4 regions of the Polymorphospora sp. NPDC051019 genome follow, and region 4 is predicted to be linked to each of the others. Evidence: riboswitches for the same ligand, from Rfam matches in the RefSeq annotation. Region 4 holds a riboswitch; each other region holds the start of a gene.
The links. A riboswitch is a leader RNA that binds a small molecule or an ion and turns the genes downstream of it on or off. The one in region 4 is predicted to bind cobalamin.

Region 1 (4,527 bases), on a different contig from region 4:
GGCCGCGCCCGTGCCGCCGGCCGTGGTCTCGGCCGCCCTCGCGACACCGCTGGCCGGCGGATTGCGGGCCGGGTCGGCGGCGCCGGACTCCGGGACCGCGCGCCGGACGGAGGTCACGGTGTCGATCGCACCGGCGCCGACCACGCCCGGACCCACCCCCACCGGCCCTGAACCGACCCCCACCGGGACCCCCGGCCCTGTGCCGACCGGCACCCCCGCGCCGCCGACCCCGTCGGCGTCACCCGATCCCGGCGGCCGGCTCCCGCAGACCGGGCTCGCCATCGGCGGCATCCTGGTCCTCGGCGCGGCCCTGGTCGGCGCCGGCGCCGGACTGCGTACGCTCAGCCGCCGCAGGTGAATCCGCAGGGGCCGTTTCGGACGCCGTGCCGTGCGTCGAGGTCGCCGGCGCCCGGCCGGGCGGACCGGAGAGCCCGCCCGACCCGGTGCCGTCAGTTGCCGCGTACCTCGGCGGCGGCCGCGACCAGGTGCCGCAGCGACGCCTCGACCTCGGGATAGCCGCGGGTCTTCAGGCCGCAGTCCGGGTTGACCCACACCCGCCGGGCCGGTACGGCCGCGACGGCGCGGCGCAGCGCCTCGACCACCTCGGCGTGGGACGGCACCCGTGGCGAGTGGATGTCCCACACCCCGGGGCCGACACCCCGGCGGTAGCCGACCGCGGCGAGATCGTCGAGGACCTCCATCTTCGAACGGGACGCCTCGATGCTGGTCACGTCCGCGTCGAGGGCGTCGATCGCGGTGATCACCTCGCCGAACTCGGAGTAGCACAGGTGGGTGTGGATCTGGGTGTCGTCGGCGACGCCGCTGGTGGCCAGGCGGAAGGCCGCCACCGCCCAGTCCAGGTAGGTCCTCTGGTCGGCCCCGCGCAGGGGCAGGGTTTCCCGCAGCGCCGGCTCGTCGACCTGGATGACCCTGATCCCGGCCGCCTCCAGGTCGTGGCACTCGTCCCGCAGGGCGAGCGCGACCTGGTCGGCGGTGTCGGCCAGCGGCTGGTCGGCGCGGACGAACGACCAGGCGAGGATGGTGACCGGGCCGGTGAGCATGCCCTTGACCGGCCGGCTGGTCAGCGACTGGGCGTACGTGGACCACACCACGGTCATCGGCGCCTTGCGGGCGACATCGCCGTAGATGATGGGCGGACGTACGCAGCGGGAGCCGTAGGACTGCACCCAGCCGTGCTCGGTGGCGGCGAACCCGTCGAGTTGCTCGCCGAAGTACTGCACCATGTCGTTGCGTTCCGGCTCGCCGTGCACGAGCACGTCCAGACCGAGCCGCTCCTGGAGCCGGATGACGTGCTCGACCTCGGCACGCATCCGCCGGGTGTAGCCGGCCTCGTCGAGGGTGCCGGCCCGGTGGGCGGCGCGCGCCCTACGCAGCTCGACGGTCTGCGGGAACGACCCGATGGTGGTGGTCGGCAGCTCCGGCAGCCCCAGCCGCTCCTGCTGGCGGGCGGCCCGGTCGGCGTGGTCGCCGCGCCGCCGGTCGGCGGGACCGAGCGCGGCGAGCCGGGCCCGTACGTCGTCGTGCCGCCACGCCGCCGGCGCCGGGCGCGGCGGTGCCGGCAGGTGCCCGGTGCCGTCGCGCACCGCGCGGCCGAGCAGGACGACCTCGTCCACCTTCTGCCGGGCGAACGCGAGCCGCTCGTACAGGTGCGGGTCGAGGCGGGTCTCGACGGACAGGTCGACCGGGACGTGCAGCAACGAGCAGGACGTGGCGACGGCGACGTGGTCGGCGAGCCCGGCGACCGCCGCCCCGGCGGCCGCCGCGGCACGCAGGTCGGTACGCCAGATGTTCCGTCCGTCGACCAGGCCGGCGACGATGGTCCTGCCGCGCAGTGACCCCGCGACGGCGAGCCGGTCGAGGTTGCCCCGCCCGGCGACCAGGTCCACGCCGATCGCCTCGACCGGTGTGTCCAGCAGGGCCGGCAGGGCCTCGCCCAGCTCGCCGAAGTAGGTGGCCACGAAGATCCGTGGCCGGTGTTCGATCCCACCGAGCCGGGTGTAGGCGCGGCGCAGCGCGTCGATCTCCGCCGGGGCGCGGTCGGCGACGTACGCGGGCTCGTCCAGCTGCACCCAGGCCACCCCGGCGTCGGCCAGGGCGGTGAGGATCCCGGCGTACGCCTCGACCAGGTCGTCGAGGCGGGCGAACGGATCGTCGCCCTTGGCCAGCAGCAGGAACGTGGCCGGCCCGACCAGCACCGGCCGGGTGGTGATGCCCAATTCGCGGGCCTCGCCGTACTCGCGCAGCGCCTTGGCCGGGTCGGCGACGAAGGCGGTGTCCGGGCCGATCTCCGGCACCAGGTAGTGGTAGTTGGTGTCGAACCACTTGGTGAGTTCCAGCGCCGGCTCGGCGTCGACGCCACGGGCCATGGCGAAGTAGGTGTCCAGCTCGGACAGTCCGAGCCGGGCGAACCGGTCCGGAACCGCGCCGACGGCGACGGCGGTGTCGAGCACGTGGTCGTAGTAGGAGAAGGTGTTCGACGGGATCGCGTCGAGACGGGCGTCCCGCAGCGTCCGCCAGACCTCGGCGCGTAGCCCGGCGGCGGTGCGCTCCAGTTCGCCGGCGTCGACGGTGCCGGCCCAGTAGGCCTCGACGGCCCTCTTCAGCTCCCGGTTGGTGCCGATGCGCGGATAGCCGAGCACGGTGCTCTGGCCGAATGCGGTGCTCAACGGATGGGTCCTTCCCTCGAGGTGCCCGGCGGGGCACGGGAGGGGGAAGGCAGGGTACGGGTCGGTACCGGCTTCCGCCCTGGCCCTCCCGAGAGGCCGCCGGCGGCGCACACCGGCGGCGTGCGCGGCGCTGGCAGGTCTTCGGACTCGTGGGCGTGACCCGATGGTCGCCTACTGGCCGTCGCTTCCCAGACCTCGCGGTCCAGTGCTCTGATGACGGCGGTCGTTCCCACTCACCGCTGCGGGGCAGTCCCGGTCTCGCACCGGGTTCCCTCTTACGACGCCCCACCCTCACGGGTCGGGCGAACCAGCACCGTCCGCCATCGTACGGGCCTTCGGGCGGTGTCCGGGTGAGGGTGTCCGACGTACGGGACGGCGGGGTGCTACTTTGCGGTTTCCGCAAACTTCTTTGTCAACCCGTCCGGGGTGCGGCATGTTGGCGCCGGAGGCGGTCACCTCCGGCACCGACGAACCGAGGGTGGTAACCATGGACGCGAAGTTCTGGGACGACAGGTACCTCAGCCGGGAACAGCTCTTCAGCGGCAACCCCAACGGCGTCCTCGTCGCCGAGGTGGCCGACCTGCGGCCGGGGCGGGCCCTCGACCTCGGCTGCGGCGAGGGTGCCGACGCGCTCTGGCTGGCCCGGCGCGGCTGGCAGGTGACCGGAGTCGACATCTCGGACGTGGCCCTGCGCCGCGCCGCGGCCGGGGACGACACCGGCCGGGTGACGTGGACCCGGGTCGACCTGGCCACCGAGCCACCACCGGCCGGCCCGTTCGACCTGGTCTCGGCCCAGTACTTCCCGCTGCGCCGCGAACCGGGTCACGCCGTACTGCGCGGCCTGCTGGCCACGGTCGCACCCGGCGGAACCCTGCTCGTCGTCAGTCACGATCTGGCCGATCTTCCGCCGCGGCACGACCTCGACGTCGACCCGGCCGACTTCTACCAGCCCGGGGAGGTCGCCGGGCTGCTCGACGACGACTGGGCCGTCCTGGTCGACGAGATCCGGCCACGGACGGTTCCCGCGCCGCCGGGGACGCACCACCGCAACGACATCGTCCTGCGGGCGCGACGGGAGCCGTCACTGCCCTGACCGGCCGCCGGCCCGACGGGTGGCGCCGACCCGTCGGGCGCGCGGGTGAGGGCGCGCGGCGGTCCGGGCTGTTGCATCCGGTACCCGGGTACAGGCTTACCGTCGGATGGCCGGCGCCGACCCGGCACCGGAACCGCCCGTACGAGGAGGCTGTGATGCCGTTTGTCGTCCCGGACGTTTGTAGCCTGCCCACCGCCGACCGGCCGCCCCGGCTGGCCGAGTTCGACGCCCTGCTCACCACCGCCGTGCGCGCCGTCGAGTCGCTCACCCCGACCCACGCCCGACTTCGCCTGGCCGGCCCGCCCGACCTCGAAACGGCGGTAAGGGACCTCACCGCACGCGAAGCGAGCTGCTGCTCGTTCTTCACCTTCACCGTCAGCCCGGCCCACGACGGCAGCCCGCTGACCCTCGACGTGCGGGTGCCACCCGGCCACGCCGACGTACTGCGGTCCCTGGTCGGCCGGGCCGCCGCGGCCGCGCCCGGGCCGGCCCGGCGACCCCCGGGCTACGCAGCGGCGAGGTCGCCGAACAGGCCGGGGTGAACATCCAGACCCTGCGCTACTACGAGCGCCGGGGCCTGCTCGCCGAACCGGCCCGCTCCAACGGCGGCCACCGGCTCTACCCGCCGGACACCGTCGCCCTGCTCCAGGTGATCAAGGCGGCGCAGCGGCTCGGATTCACCCTCGACGAGGTGGCCGACCTTCTCGACACCGGCCGCCGCCGGCACCCGACCGCCGACCTGCGACA
Region 2 (4,527 bases), on a different contig from region 4:
GCCGGTGGTGTTGATGGTCTCCTTGAAGCCCCGGCCGCTGGTCGTCGAGTAGATCGTGGTCCAGGTTGTCGCGTTCGGCGAGACCTGGATCTGGTACGACGTCGCGTAGGCCCGGTCCCACTGGAGCACGACCTGGGTGATGGTGGCGGTCGCGCCGAGGTCGACGTAGATCCAGCCGGGGTCGACCCAGCCGGTGGTGGAACTGGTCGCCCAGCGGGTCGCCGGGTCGTTGTCGAAGGCCCGGGCCGGCACACACTCGTAGCAGTTGACGTCGCTCTGGTCGGAGGAGGCGACGGCGGGCTTCTGGTACGACAACAGCCGGCTCCCGCCCGGCGGGGGAGTGGTCGGCGGCGGCGTCGTGGGTGGCGGGGTGGTCGGCGGCGGGGTGCCGGTGGTGCCGGTGCGGATCTGGAACTCCCACAGCGAGTAGCCGTACGGGGTGGCCCGGGTGGTGCCGTGCACCCGGACGAAGCGCCCCGACCCGGTGACGGTGAGGTTCTGCACGCCGCCGGTGCCGTTCGTCGTGGTGTGGACGGTGGTCCAGGTGTTGCCGTCGGCGGAGGTCTGGATCGTGAAGGCGACGCCGTACGCCGCCTCCCAGTTCAGGGTCACGCCGCAGATCGCCTGGGTGCTGCCGAGGTCGACGCGCAGCCACTGCGGGTCGGCGGCGGCGCTGGACCAGCGGGTGCCGGTGTTGCCGTCGACGGCCGCGCTGGCCGGGTAGGCGCCGGACTCGACCGAGGAGGCGAGTGCCGGGCGGCCCTGGGCGGCGTTGGTGGTGCCGCAGCCGCCGGGTGCGCTGCCGCCGTACACCTGGAACTCGAACAGCGACACGCCCCAGGCGGTGGCCCGCCTCGTGGTGTGCAGCCGTACGTAGCGGGCGGTGCCGGCCACGGTCAGGCTCTGGTCGCCGCCGGTGCCGCCGACGGTGGTGTGTGCCGTGGTCCAGGAGGAGCCGTCGGTCGACAGTTGGATGGTGAAGTCGCTGGCGTACGCGGTCTCCCAGCGCAGCGCGACCCGGCTGACCGCGACCGGTGAGCCGAGGTCGACGCGTAGCCACTGCGGGTCGGCGGCGGCGCTGGACCAGCGGGTGCCGTTGTCGCCGTCGACGGCGGCGGAGGCCGGGAACGCGATCGACTCGGTCGACGACGCGGTGACCGGCCGGCCCTGCGAGAGCAGGATCTCCGCCGCGCTGGCGGTCACTGTGGTGGCCACGACGTATCCGCCGAGCAGGGCGACGAGGGCGGCGCCCAGGGCGCCGAGGCGTAGCCAGGTGGGGCGGGCGGGCCATCGGCCGGTCGGGGGCGGGGTGGGACGCATGGCAGCTCCTCTTCGACAGGGCGTGGTGTGTCGACCCGGTTACCAACCGATGACGACCGCATGAGAGAGCGCTCTCTTAATCGGACACTCTGAACCGTGTTTCGAGGTATGTCAATGCCTAGTCAACGCTCGGGGAGCGCTCCCCGGCAAGATCAACTATGCTGACGGCCGGTTCCCGGCGCCGGGCGGGGTGGTTTCAGGAGCCGTCGGGCAGCGCGGCCGCGTCGCGGGTGGTGTACGGGGCACGGTCGGCCGCCACCAGCAGCACCCCGATCGTCAGCCCGGTCGCCGACCCGACGGCCGCGTACAGCGAGTCGGTGTCGGCCGAGTTGACCGGGACACTGCCGGCGAGCGCGGTCAGCAGGGTCGCGATCGGCGTACCGAACATCAGCAGGAACAGCCAGAACATCGTCAGCACCGGATAGCCGATGGCCAGGAGGACGATCGTCGCGCCCTGCGCGTCCCACGCGGGCCGGCCGGCGGGCCAGCGCGCGGACAGCAGCGAGAGCCCGGCCAGCAGCACCACCCCGAGCAGCAGCGACGGACCCAGCCGCTCGTACGGCTCGACCAGCCGGATCCAGGCCGCACCGGCCGCGCCGAGCGCCAGCACGGCCGTGGCCGGCGCCAGCCGGCGGAGCAGGTGGTTCGGGATGGCCCGGTCGGCCGCCACGGTGCCGACACCGGCCGGTGCCGTCAGGACACCGGCGGCGAGCGCCGAACCGACCGTCAGCACGAGCAGTGTCCCGCTGACCGTGAGCGCGGCCGGCGTGAGCGCCGGCTCGGTGTCGGTCGGGGATTCGATGAGCGCCGCCAGCGGTGTCAGGGCCACGCCGACCGCGGCGGCGACGACCAGCGCCCGGCGGTCGGGACGGCGGGACCGTCGCCCGGTCGCCGCGACCGTGCCCACGGCCAGGCAACCGAGCACCGCCAGCGCGGTGGCCGCCGGCCAGCCGGCCAGGTCGGAGCGGTCCAGCGCCACGTCGGCGCCGATCCAGAGCAGGCCGGCGGTGACACCGGTCCGGGTGGCCCGCCGATCCCCACGAGCGGCCAGGACCAGCCCGAGTACGACCGCGACGATGGCCATGAAGCGCAGGTCGCGCACCCAGTAGGTGTTGTTCTCCGCGTACGCGTCCGGGCCGCTCGGCTCGGTGAGCGGCTGCAACACCGCCAGCCCGACCGCCCAGCCGACCGCCGCGGCGGCGGCGGCCACGATGCCGGCCAGCGACACGGCGCCCGCCGGCGACACGATGCCGGACCGGCGTGGGGCCTCGGTCGGGGGCGGGGGGTCGGACCCGCGTCGCCATCCTGCGCGCACGCGTGGACCGTACCGCACCGCGGTCGGTTCCGGGGTGCCCCCCGGCCCGGTCGTTTCGTGTCTCACGCGACACGCCGCGCCTAGATGTTGGGTGTGACTTTTGCAGGTCCCCTATATATGGTGTCCCCCGTAGCTGGTTCGGCCGCCCGTCCGGGGCGGTCGAGGCAAGAGGGAACCCGGTGCGAGTCCGGGACTGCCCCGCAGCGGTGAGTGGGAACGACAGCCGTCAGAAGCACTGGGCGCCACCCGGCCACGAGCCGGGCCGCCTGGGAAGCGACGGCCGGTAGGCGAACGCGGAGACTCCGCGCCGGCCCACGAGTCCGAAGACCTGCCAGCACACCGCGCACGCCCGTGCGCGGTGGTCCGAGGCCGCGCGGGACGGCCGACGCCATCGTGATCCTCGCCGGCCCGGCGGGGCCGTCGGTGTCGTCCGCGCGCCGCCATCCGGACCCCTGGACCGAAGTCGCGAGGAGAGTGTTGTGACGGTCACCGAGGTCGCCCCGGCACCGGCGGACGCCGGAGCGCCCGCTGCCAGGCGGACCCAGATGCAGGTGCGCAAACGTAACGGCTCGACCGAGCCGGTCGACGTCAACAAGATCGTCCGGGCCGTCGACCGGTGGGCCGACGACCTCGCCGACGTCGACCCGCTGCGGGTCGCGACCAGGACGATCAGCGGCCTGTACGACGGCGCCACCACCGCCGAACTCGACCGGCTGTCGATCCAGATCGCCGCCGAGATGATCGGCGAGGAACCGCAGTACTCGCGTCTCGCCGCCCGGCTGCTCGGCGCCTACGTCGACAAGGAGGTACGCGGCCAGGGCATCGCCTCGTTCAGCCAGGCGATCCGGCTCGGCCACGCCGAGGGGCTGATCGGCGACGAGACCGCCGAGTTCGTCCGGATCAACGCCCGCAAGCTCGACGACGCCATCGACCCCGACGGGCACCTGCGGTTCGAGTACTTCGGACTGCGCACCGTCTACGACCGCTACCTGCTGCGGCACCCGACCAGCCGGCTGGTCGTGGAGACCCCGCAGTACTGGCTGCTGCGGGTCGCCTGCGGACTGTCCACCAACCCGGCCGAGGCGATCGCCTTCTACCGGCTGATGTCGTCGCTGGCCTACCTGCCCAGCTCGCCGACGCTGTTCAACTCCGGCACCCGGCACACCCAGATGTCGTCGTGCTATCTCGTCGACTCGCCGCGCGACGAACTCGGCTCCATCTACGAGCGCTACGCCCAGGTCGCGCACCTGTCGAAGTTCGCCGGCGGGATCGGCATCTCGTGGTCCCGGGTCCGCTCGCGGGGAGCGCTGATCCGGGGCACCAACGGCAAGTCCAACGGCATCGTCCCGTTCCTGCGTACCCTGGACGCCTCGGTCGCCGCGGTCAACCAGGGTGGCCGGCGCAAGGGCGCCGCCTGCGTCTACCTCGAACCGTGGCACCCCGACATCGAGGAGTTCCTCGAGCTGCGCGACAACACCGGCGAGGACGCCCGCCGTACCCACAACCTGAACCTCGCCAACTGGATCCCCGACGAGTTCATGCGCCGGGTCGAGGCCGACGGGGTCTGGTCGCTCTTCGACCCCGACGAGGTACCGGAACTGCCCGACCTGTGGGGCGAGGAGTTCGACGCCGCCTACCGCGCCGCCGAGGCCGACGGCCGCCACGTGCGCCAGGTCAAGGCCCGCGACCTGTACGGCCGGATGATGCGCACCCTCGCCCAGACCGGCAACGGCTGGATGACCTTCAAGGACGCCGCCAACCGGCTGTGCAACCAGACCGCCGAACCCGGCAACGTGGTGCACCTGTCCAACCTGTGCACCGAGATCATCGAGGTCTCCAGCGACACCGAGACCGCCGTGTGCAACCTCGGCTCGGTCAACCTGGCCGCCCAC
Region 3 (4,527 bases), on a different contig from region 4:
CGCTCTGTGGACGTCACGAGCGGTGCCGGCAAAGCGCTGCACATCCGGGCTACCCAGTTTGCCCTTGTATCGCTTGCACTGCACGACTACCCGCCGCCCATCGGGCGTGTAGGCGATCACGTCGGCTCCCATGTCATTGGCGCCGCCGCACACGCTGACCTCGCGGAACCCGCTCACGCGCATCAGCCGTGCAACATACCGCTCGAACTGAGGACCGGTCATCGAGTCCGTGACGGCGATATTGCGTTCCCAGTCCGCCAATCGCCGTGCCCGCTGTACACGCGTCCACAGCCAGAAGCCCGCGCCAGCGACCACTACAAAAGCAAGAAGGGCGGCAAGGACCGGGTGCCGCTCGACGAACTCGATCACCAACCAGACCAGCACAAGCAGCAACATGCCGGTGAGCAACAGCATTTCACCTGAGTACTTGCGACGAGTACGGCGCTGACGTCGGGCCATGCCCACGACCTCCCCAAGCCTGAGCCAACACTGGCTGTCAGTGAACAGCGAGTGATCACTGTAGATGCGGGGTACGACATTTCAATCGAAGCCGACCGCAGGGTCGCACGGTCGATGATGAGCATGTCGACGGCCGCCCGACGCGGCCACGATCGTCTACACGGCCGTCCGCGCCCCGACGGGCCGGGTACGGCATGAACTGCGGCATCGCCGACGCCGACAACCTCGCCTGGAAACTCGCCGCCGTCCACCACGGCTGGGCCGGCGGGTCTCCACCCTCGACCTGCTCGGGCCGAGGCCGACCCTGCTCGCCACACCGGCCAGGGCGGCCTGGGCCGACAAGGCAGCCGCGGTCGCCGCCGAACGACGGATGCCGCTGCGCACACCCGGTCGGTCCCGACGTGCTCCGCGGCCCGGACAACTCGTTCACCAGCGTGTTCGACGTGACGGCATTCGGGGTCGTTTCCGTCCGGCCGGACGGACATGTCGGCTGGCGGAGCCGGCACACACACCCGACATCGCCCCGGAGGTCGTCCTGAACCGGCTGCCGGGCCGCTGATCACGTACCTGTGATCGCGGTGACGGGATCAGACGGCCACCTGGTCCGGGCCGTGGCCGGCGAGGGCGTCGCGTAGGGCGAGTCGGTGCCGTCGCCGGATCTCGGCCTGCCGGAACGCTTGGTGGTCGCCGGGCGTCTCGGGGAGCAGCGCCGGCACCGTTCGTGGTTTGCCGTTGTCGTCGACGGCGACCATGACGAGGTGTGACGTGGCGACGGTGGTGGCCGGGACCGCGCGGTCCCACCGGTCCGCGGTGACCTTGACCGCGACCTCCATCGAGCTGCGCCCGGCCCAGGTGATCCTGGCCTGTACGTGCACGACGTCACCGACGCGTACGGCCTGCAGGAAGACGGTCTCGTCCATGGCGGCGGTGACCGCGGGGCCGTCGGAGTGCCGGGCGGCGACGACCCCGGCGACGGAGTCGATGAGGTTGAGGATGCGTCCGCCGTGCACCGTACCCATCAGGTTGGTGTGGTGCTGGTCCATGATCTGCGACAGGGTCAGTTGCGACGCCGACGGCGGTCGCCCCGGTGGTGTCATCGCTGTCTCGTCCGTTCCAGAAAGGTGGCGTCACGGACGGGACGGCGAACGCCACCGCTGCCAGGGGCCGTGGCGGGACGCGCGTCCGGCCCACCCGCGAGGCCGTCGGCAGCGCACACGCCGACCGTGTGCGCGGCGCGGGCAGGTCTTCGGACTCGCGGGCACGACCGGGGGTACCGGTCTCCTACCGGCCGTCGCTTCCCGGACCGTTGCGGTCCAGTGCTCTGTTGACGGCGTTCGTTCCCACTCACCGCTGCGGGGCAGTCCCGGTCTCGCACCGGGTTCCCTCTTACGACGCCCGCCCCGGTGGGACGGGCGCACCAGCGCCACGGGCGAGCATAACCAGGTACGGGCCGGTGTGCCGTGGCGCCGGGCACACCGGGAAAGAGCGAGGCCGGGTGCCAGTACGTGTCGTAGACCCGACAGGTTCCGCCGGTTACCGGCTCTTCACAGACCAGGGTGTAGTCGTGGCCTGCAGCCGCCGGTCTCGAGCAGGGACCTGGCGATGTAGTTGGTGATGTTGCGGAATCCGAGCGCGGAGCCGCGGAGGTGTTCGAGCCGTCCGTTGATCGCCTCGGTCGGGCCGTTGGATGTGCCGGGCCGGTCGAAGTAGGCCGGCACGTCGTCGGCACGCTTCTTCAACGTCCGGCCCAGCGTGATGACCTCGCTCAGCACGGCCGGGACGCCGGCGCTGACCGAGTCGATCAGCGCGGTCATCAACACGCGGCCACGAGTTCGTCGAGTCTGCAGAAGGTCGTTAGATCGGGGTGGGCGAACGCGTGCGAGCGGTCGCCGACGGTAGCGTCGGGCACGTGGCGGTTCTTTCAGGATGAGCGTGTAGGAGCCTTTCCCTCTGGAAACCTCGACATCCATCTGGGACCGCCGCGCCAGCTACACCCTCATCTGGCGAAGAGCTGCTCTGGCCGCGACTACACCCCAGCGCCTGGGAGTAGGTCATCTGTCGAGGGATCCGCGATCACGGCCGATGGCGGAAGCTGATGCGCATCAGCCGACTGTCAGCCCAGTCTTCGAGCCGAGTCGGCCGGATGGTGCCGGGGTCGTGGGGCTGGTTGAGATCGGCGACGATCTCCGCCAGCACGGCCTGACGTTCAGCTGGGTCGGTGACAGGCGTGGCCCGTGCGGGCAGATCTGCGCGGATCCCGTTCTTGAGGTGGAAGGTGAAGTTGGGATTGGCGAGAAGGTTCGCGTGCCAGTCGGTCGCGGCACCGCCGGCGCCGCTACACAGGTAGGTGGTGCCCGCAGCTCGGTAGAAGAAGATCTCGATGCGGCGTGGCCGGCCGGTGCGGCGCCCCAGCGTCGTGATGTCGATGATCCGTTCGCTGGTGCCTGCGGCGGGTGTGATCTCGATGGCTCGCCGGATGTGATCGGGCAGGTGCGACAGAGACGCGTCACGTGCGGAGTCGTTCCATCCGGTCGTGTCTGGACTGCTCATGCGGTCTCGGTCTGAAGGGCGGGCCCGAGGAGGAGTCCACCGTCGATGACGTACTCCGACCCCGTGATGAACGACGCGTCTGATGACGTGAGGAACAGGAGAAGCCGGGTGACGTCGGTCGGCTCTCCAAGTCGGGGGATGGCGAACGGCTCGGGTGAGTAGAAGTCGGCGATTGCCGCGGTGGCGCCGGCTGCTGGTTCTTGGATGAAGGGGGTCGCGATCACGCCGGGGTGGATGGTGTTGACGCGGATGTGGTCCCGGCCGAGTTCGAGCGCTGCCGTTCGGGTAAGGCCTCGCACGGCCCACTTGCTGGCGACGTACGGCGCGTAGTGCGCCGTGCCGCCCAGGCCCATCGTCGAGGCGATGTTGACGATGGCTCCCCCTGTCGCGCGGCGCAGAGCGGGGGCGGCGACCTTGATGCCGAGGAAGGTCCCTGTGAGGTTGATGTCGAGGATGCGCGACCACGTGGCCTGGTCCGTGTTCTCAATCGGCGCCGGCGGGTTCTGGACGCCCGCGTTGTTGACGAGCACGTTCAGGGCGCCGAAGGCGCTCTCGGCGGTTAGCACAGCAGCGGACCACGAACTCTCGTCGGTGACGTCGAGGCGGGTGAAGTGAGCGCGGGTCCCGAGCTCGTCGGCGAGAGCGGCGCCGCGTTCGGTGTCGATGTCGCCGATCACCACGTTCGCTCCCTCCGCGTGAAAGGCGCGTACGTGGCTCGATCCCTGGCCACCGGTCCCACCGGTCACGAGCACGGTCTGGTTGTCGAAGCGGTTCATCCGATGTTCCTTCGGTGCGTGGGTGGCTGACCGGGATCATCGGCGATGAACGGCCGGCCGATGGCGAGCCAAGCGACTCACCACTGCCTCGACACTAGGTTGGCGGCAGTGGCGAGTCAAGCCACTCACCTCGTATGCTCAGTCCATGAGCAGGGTCGTACCGACGTACCACCAGCGCGTCGCCCAGGAGAAGCGCGCGCTGATCGTGACCGCCGCGACCGCACTGTTCCTCGAGTTGGGATACGACCGGACATCGCTGGCGCGGATCGCAGAGCGCTCGGGTGTCTCGCGGGCCACTTTGTTCAAGCAGTTTCCGAGCAAGGCTGCCCTGTTCGACGCCATCGTCACCGAGTCCTGGTCAACCGCTGACGAGGAGGATCCTCCGCCGGCAGGCGACGTCGTCGACGGGCTCGGCGCCATCGGTCGCCGTTACGCCGAGCTGTTGAGCCGGCCCCAGATGACCGACCTGTTCCGGATCGTCATCGCCGAGCTGCCGCGGTTCCCGGAGCTGGCCCATGCGCAGTTCTCGCACGGGAAGATGCCCTACTTCGAGTCCGTACGCAGCTACCTCCTGGCTGAGCACGAGGCGGGAACGGTGCGGGTCGAGGACGTAAACCTCGCAGCCACCCAGTTCCTGGGCATGATCTCCAACTACGTCTTCTGGCCAACACTCCTGGTGCCGGGCTGGGAGGTGAGCGCCGAACGCGTCGCGCAGGTAGTCGACGAGGCCGTCCGCACCATC
Region 4 (4,527 bases):
GATCGTCAGCGGATCACGGGGGCGAGATGCCCGGGGCCGCGCCGGACCCGAACGACCATCCCTCCACAGTGCCCGGTGCCGGGTTGTAGCTGCTGGCGCCGAGCGTGCTGTACGACCAGCTGCCGCCGGCCGGGGCGTGCCAGTACGACCAGTACGCGCTGGCCGGCGGGGTGTTGACGCACGGTTCGGTGGCAGCGGTCGGCAGCCCGTCGAGGCGGCAGACGAACGCCAGCCCCCACCGGGCCGTCCCGGTGACGGCGAAGCCGGCGCCCTGGAGGGCGGCCAGCCCGGTGGCCGGGTCGCCGGGCGCGCACCGTACCTCGATCGACCCGCCGAAGGCGGTGAAGTCGACGACGACCGTGACGCCGGTCGTCCCGACGCAGGCCGCGGCGTGCGCGGCCCGGGGTGCCGGCTCGGCGACGGTGAGGCCGGCGGTCAGCAACAGGAGCGCGGCGAGGGTCGCGGCCCAGCGTCGGGTTCGCGCGATCGCCGTACTCACCGGCACGCCAGGGTGGGCGCGGCGCCGCGGGCGCCGGTGGCGGAGAGCTTCGCGAAGCCGACCGCCGCCAGCCCCGGGACGGCCTGGGCGGTGGCCCGGGGCGCGGTGGCCGGGTCGAAGCCGGCGCCGGTGTACGCGACCGCGCCACGGTCGGCCACCGGGCCGGAGCAGCCGACCTGGAGGCCGAGCAGGAAGATGTTCGCCCTGGCGGCGGCGATCAGCCGCCCGCCGGCCCACAGCGCCTGGGCGGCGAGACCGGTGCTGTTGGCGTTCGGCTCGCCGGCCGCGTTGCCGAACGAGCCGTTCGCGGCCTGTACGCCGGTCAGCCAGGCGAGCCCGGCCGCCGCGTCGGCGTACCGGTCGACGGCCAGCAGGGCCTGCACGGCCAGCGCCGTCGCGTCGACGTCGCTGACGCAGGTGGCCTGGGCGAACAGCAGCGGGTAGCCGCCGTCGGCGCAGCGGCTGCCGGCCAGGAACGCGGCGGCGGTGGCGGGGGCGCCGGCCGGGGTGCGGTCGAGGGCGAGCAGGGCGAAGGACTGGCTGAAGGCGTTGCTGTAGTCGCCCCACGCGGACCGGTCGGAGAACCGGCCGGACGGGTCTTCCAGGCCGCGCAGTCGGGCGACCAGGTCGACGTCGCCGAACGCGGTCGGGTCGGCACCCCGGACCTGGGCGGCGAGGGTGAGCTTGGCGGTGGCGCCGGCGTACGCCTCGGTGCCGCCGTCGCCGACGTAGCCGGTGAGGATCTCCGGCCGGGCGAGCCAGGTGAGCGCCTTGGCGCCGTTCTCGTCGGCGACCTTGGCGGCGGCGAACGCGAAGATGGCGTCGATGGTGAGGCCCTGGTCGGGGTAGCTGACGCCGCCGAACTCGGTCTCGAAGCGCTCGCCGTCGACCATCTGCCGGGCCAACCAGCCGGCGGCGGCGTCGGAGCGGCTCAGGGTCGGCGGGGCGGCGGCCGCGGCGGCCGGTGTCGCGACGGTGAGGGCGGCGGCGAATATGCCGCACAGCAGGGCGGGGAGTTTGTGCCGGGATAGCGAGCGGACCATGTGTGGGCACGCCTTTCCGGCCCGAAGGTAACGAGGCCGGAGGTCCCTGCGCTCACGGTGCGCGGTGGGGATTTATCCGGACTCCGTCCCGTGGGCCACGACGGGTGAGGAGCGGGTTTGCGCGCAGGTGGGCATTCGGGCTCACCGCCGGGCACAATGCAGTGCTCGACGGCCTACCGTTGCGGGCCAGCGCCGGACTTCGACCGGACTTCCCCCACGGTGCACGCATCTTCTGTTGTGGACGGTAAGTCTTTCCGAGTCGCCCGCCCGGTGTCAATCCGCTGGTGGGTGGCATGTGCCACCCCGGATGTCACCCTCCCGACAGTCACTCTCCGCAATGTGGCAACGGTGCGACGGACGTGAATTCGAAGGGCCCGTATCCGCCGGGTTCGTCAGATGATCTACCCGTTTCTAACTGAATGATCATCGTCTATAGTGATGCTCGGCGACGTGGCCAGGTGGCATTGCTGCCGGGTGCATTCTTTCTGGATCTCGGCAAGCAGGGGAGACCGGGTGAAACCACTGCACCACGGTCAATGTCTGGCGCGAATCCGGCCGCCCATTGTGGCGTAGCTCGGCCACCGCCCAGCCCTGACCGATCCATTGCCGTAAGGCTGATGGGGGGAGACCTGTGACCACCGAACTCTGGAATCCGGCGACCTTCGACGCGCTGCGGCGGCAACTGATCCCGTCGTTCGACCTCCTCTACGGCAGCGCGGTCAGCGTGGTCGCCATGTCGGTGCCCCGCCGGCCCCGCATCCTCGACCTGGGCGCCGGCACCGGCCTGCTCAGCGCGGCGCTGCTGGAGCGGCTGCCCGACGCCGAACTGCTCCTCGTCGACCGGTCGCAGCCGATGCTGGCCAAGGCCGTGCGGCGCTTCGAGACCGTCGAGCACGTCCGCACGCTGGTCGCCGACCTCACCGACCCGCTGCCGGTCGGCCCGTTCGACGCCGTCGTCTCCGGTCTGGCGATCCACCACCTGCCGCACGAGGGCAAGCGCGACCTGTTCGCCCGCATCCGCGACGTACTGCGCCCGGGCGGCCTGTTCGTCAACGTCGAGCAGGTGCTCGCGCCCACCCCGGCGATCGAGGCGCTCTACGACCGCCAGCACGAGAAGCACGTGCACGACTCCGAGACACCGGCCGACGAGTGGGCCGCCGGCCGCGAGCGGATGAAGCACGACATCTGCATCGACGTCGACACCCAACTCGACTGGCTGCGGCAGGCCGGCTACGCGCAGGTCGACTGCCTGGCCAAGGACTGGCGGTTCGCCACGTACGCCGGGTGGACGGCATGACCACCGAAGACCCGGACACGCTCTACACGGCCGTACGCGCGGTCGCCGCGGCCCGCCCCGACGCACCCGCCGTCGAGACCACGGGAGGAGACGCGGTCAGCTACACCGAACTGGTCGCGCTGGTCGACCGCCTGGCCGGCGGCCTGGCCGCCCGGGGCGTACGCGCCGACGACAGCGTCGCCTTCGCCATGCGCAACAGCATCGGATACGTCGCACTGATCATCGCCGTGGCCCGGCTCGGCGCCCGCTACGTACCGCTGATGGGCAACTTCGACGCGGCCGACCTGCGCACCGCGCTGGACCGTACCGAGCCGGTCCTGGTGGTGACCGACGGTCACCGCGAGCTGCCGCCCGGGCCGCCCACCGTGGGCCTCGACGAGCTGGGCGCCGCCGACCCGCTCGCGGAGCCCGCCACCGAGGTGCACCACCGGATCTTCCGCACCCTGTGGACCTCCGGGTCCACCGGCTTCCCGAAGCTGATGGCCTGGCGGCAGGACAAGTTCGTGCGGGAGCGCCGTCGCTGGATCGCCGACGTCGACATCCGCGACACCGACGCGTTCCTGTGCCGGCACACCCTCGACGTCGCGCACGCCACCGACCTGCACGTCTTCGCCGCGCTGCTGTCCGGGGCCCGCCTGGTGCTGGCCGACCCGGCCGCCCCGGCGGACGTACTGCTGCGCCAGCTCGCCACGTACGGGATCACGGTGATGAGCGCGCTGCCGAAACACTACGAGGACCTGGTGGCGGCGGCGGACGGCGAGGTGGACCTGTCCCGGCTGCGCCGGCCGCTGTGCGGTGGCGCCTACCTGCCCCCGGCCGTCATCCGGCGGGCCGACGAGGTGCTCGGCATCCGGATCCGGCAGATCTACGGCTCCACCGAGTTCGGTCTCGCGCTGGGCAACATGACCGACGAGGTTCAGGCCGACGCCGGCATGATCCCCGTACGCGGTGTCGGCACCCGCCTGGAACCCTTCGTCGAGACGGTCGGCACCGAGCCGGACATCGGCGAGCTGGTCCTGAAGTCGGACTGCACCAGCGAGGGCTACCTCGGCAACGACGAGGCCAACGCCCGCACCTTCCGCACCCCCGAGTTCTGGACCGGTGACGTGGCCCGCCGCGGACCCGACGGCTCCTACCGCATCCTGGGCCGGGTCTCCGAGGCGCTGGCCACCCCGGCCGGGCCGGTGCTCGCCCCGATGCTCGACGACGAGATCGCCGGAACCGGCGCCGTCGACACCGCGGTCTGCCTCGCCGTCCACCCCGGACGGTACGCCGCCCAGGTCGCCGTCGCGGTCCGGCCCGCCACCGGCCGGTCCACCGACGAGGTCGGCAAGATCGTGGAGGACGTCCTGCGCGCCCACGGGCTGGACGGCACCGTCCGGTTCGTCGACGAGATACCCCGCACCCCGGTCGGCAAGATCGACAAACCGCTGCTGCGGCACCGCCTCGGCCTTTCCGGAGGATCCCGATGAGCATCCACCACGACCGCGGCGCCGGCCCGACCCTGCTGGTCGTACCGGGGCTGGCCGCCACCGCCGGCTTCCTCGCCGAGGCCGTCGCCGACCTCGCCGCCGACCACCGGGTGGTCACCGTCGAACTGCCCGGCCACGGCCGCAACACCGGCGGTACGGCGTCGCTGGCCGCCGCCGCCGAGGACGTGCACCGCACCGTCGAGGCGCTCGACCTGC

Region 1: another riboswitch for cobalamin. It lies ahead of metE (5-methyltetrahydropteroyltriglutamate--homocysteine S-methyltransferase); the one in region 4 lies ahead of AB0M79_RS10310 (peptidase).
Region 2: another riboswitch for cobalamin. It lies ahead of AB0M79_RS01160 (ribonucleoside-diphosphate reductase subunit alpha); the one in region 4 lies ahead of AB0M79_RS10310 (peptidase).
Region 3: another riboswitch for cobalamin. It lies ahead of AB0M79_RS32410 (acyl-CoA thioesterase); the one in region 4 lies ahead of AB0M79_RS10310 (peptidase).

Annotation. Positions count from the first base shown of each region.
Region 1 is NZ_JBFBCH010000006.1:242,341-246,867, reverse strand. It holds gene AB0M79_RS14240 (hypothetical protein) at 1-358, shown strand, start outside; gene metE (5-methyltetrahydropteroyltriglutamate--homocysteine S-methyltransferase) at 450-2,687, opposite strand; cobalamin riboswitch at 2,802-3,014, opposite strand; gene AB0M79_RS14230 (class I SAM-dependent methyltransferase) at 3,121-3,780, shown strand; gene AB0M79_RS14225 (hypothetical protein) at 3,936-4,322, shown strand; gene AB0M79_RS14220 (MerR family DNA-binding protein) at 4,319-4,527, shown strand, end outside.
Region 2 is NZ_JBFBCH010000001.1:257,459-261,985, reverse strand. It holds gene AB0M79_RS01170 (discoidin domain-containing protein) at 1-1,320, opposite strand, end outside; gene AB0M79_RS01165 (hypothetical protein) at 1,517-2,635, opposite strand; cobalamin riboswitch at 2,753-2,986, shown strand; gene AB0M79_RS01160 (ribonucleoside-diphosphate reductase subunit alpha) at 3,115-4,527, shown strand, end outside.
Region 3 is NZ_JBFBCH010000028.1:47,546-52,072, reverse strand. It holds gene AB0M79_RS32420 (restriction endonuclease) at 1-183, opposite strand, end outside; gene AB0M79_RS32415 (FAD-dependent monooxygenase) at 654-998, shown strand; gene AB0M79_RS32410 (acyl-CoA thioesterase) at 1,047-1,556, opposite strand; cobalamin riboswitch at 1,700-1,848, opposite strand; partial or broken gene AB0M79_RS32405 (transposase) at 2,004-2,288, opposite strand; gene AB0M79_RS32400 (nitroreductase/quinone reductase family protein) at 2,533-3,009, opposite strand; gene AB0M79_RS32395 (glucose 1-dehydrogenase) at 3,006-3,785, opposite strand; gene AB0M79_RS32390 (TetR/AcrR family transcriptional regulator) at 3,931-4,527, shown strand, end outside.
Region 4 is NZ_JBFBCH010000004.1:262,795-267,321, forward strand. It holds gene AB0M79_RS10305 (hypothetical protein) at 14-445, opposite strand; gene AB0M79_RS10310 (peptidase) at 496-1,542, opposite strand; cobalamin riboswitch at 1,651-1,790, opposite strand; gene AB0M79_RS10315 (class I SAM-dependent methyltransferase) at 2,174-2,839, shown strand; gene AB0M79_RS10320 (AMP-binding protein) at 2,836-4,311, shown strand; gene AB0M79_RS10325 (alpha/beta hydrolase) at 4,308-4,527, shown strand, end outside.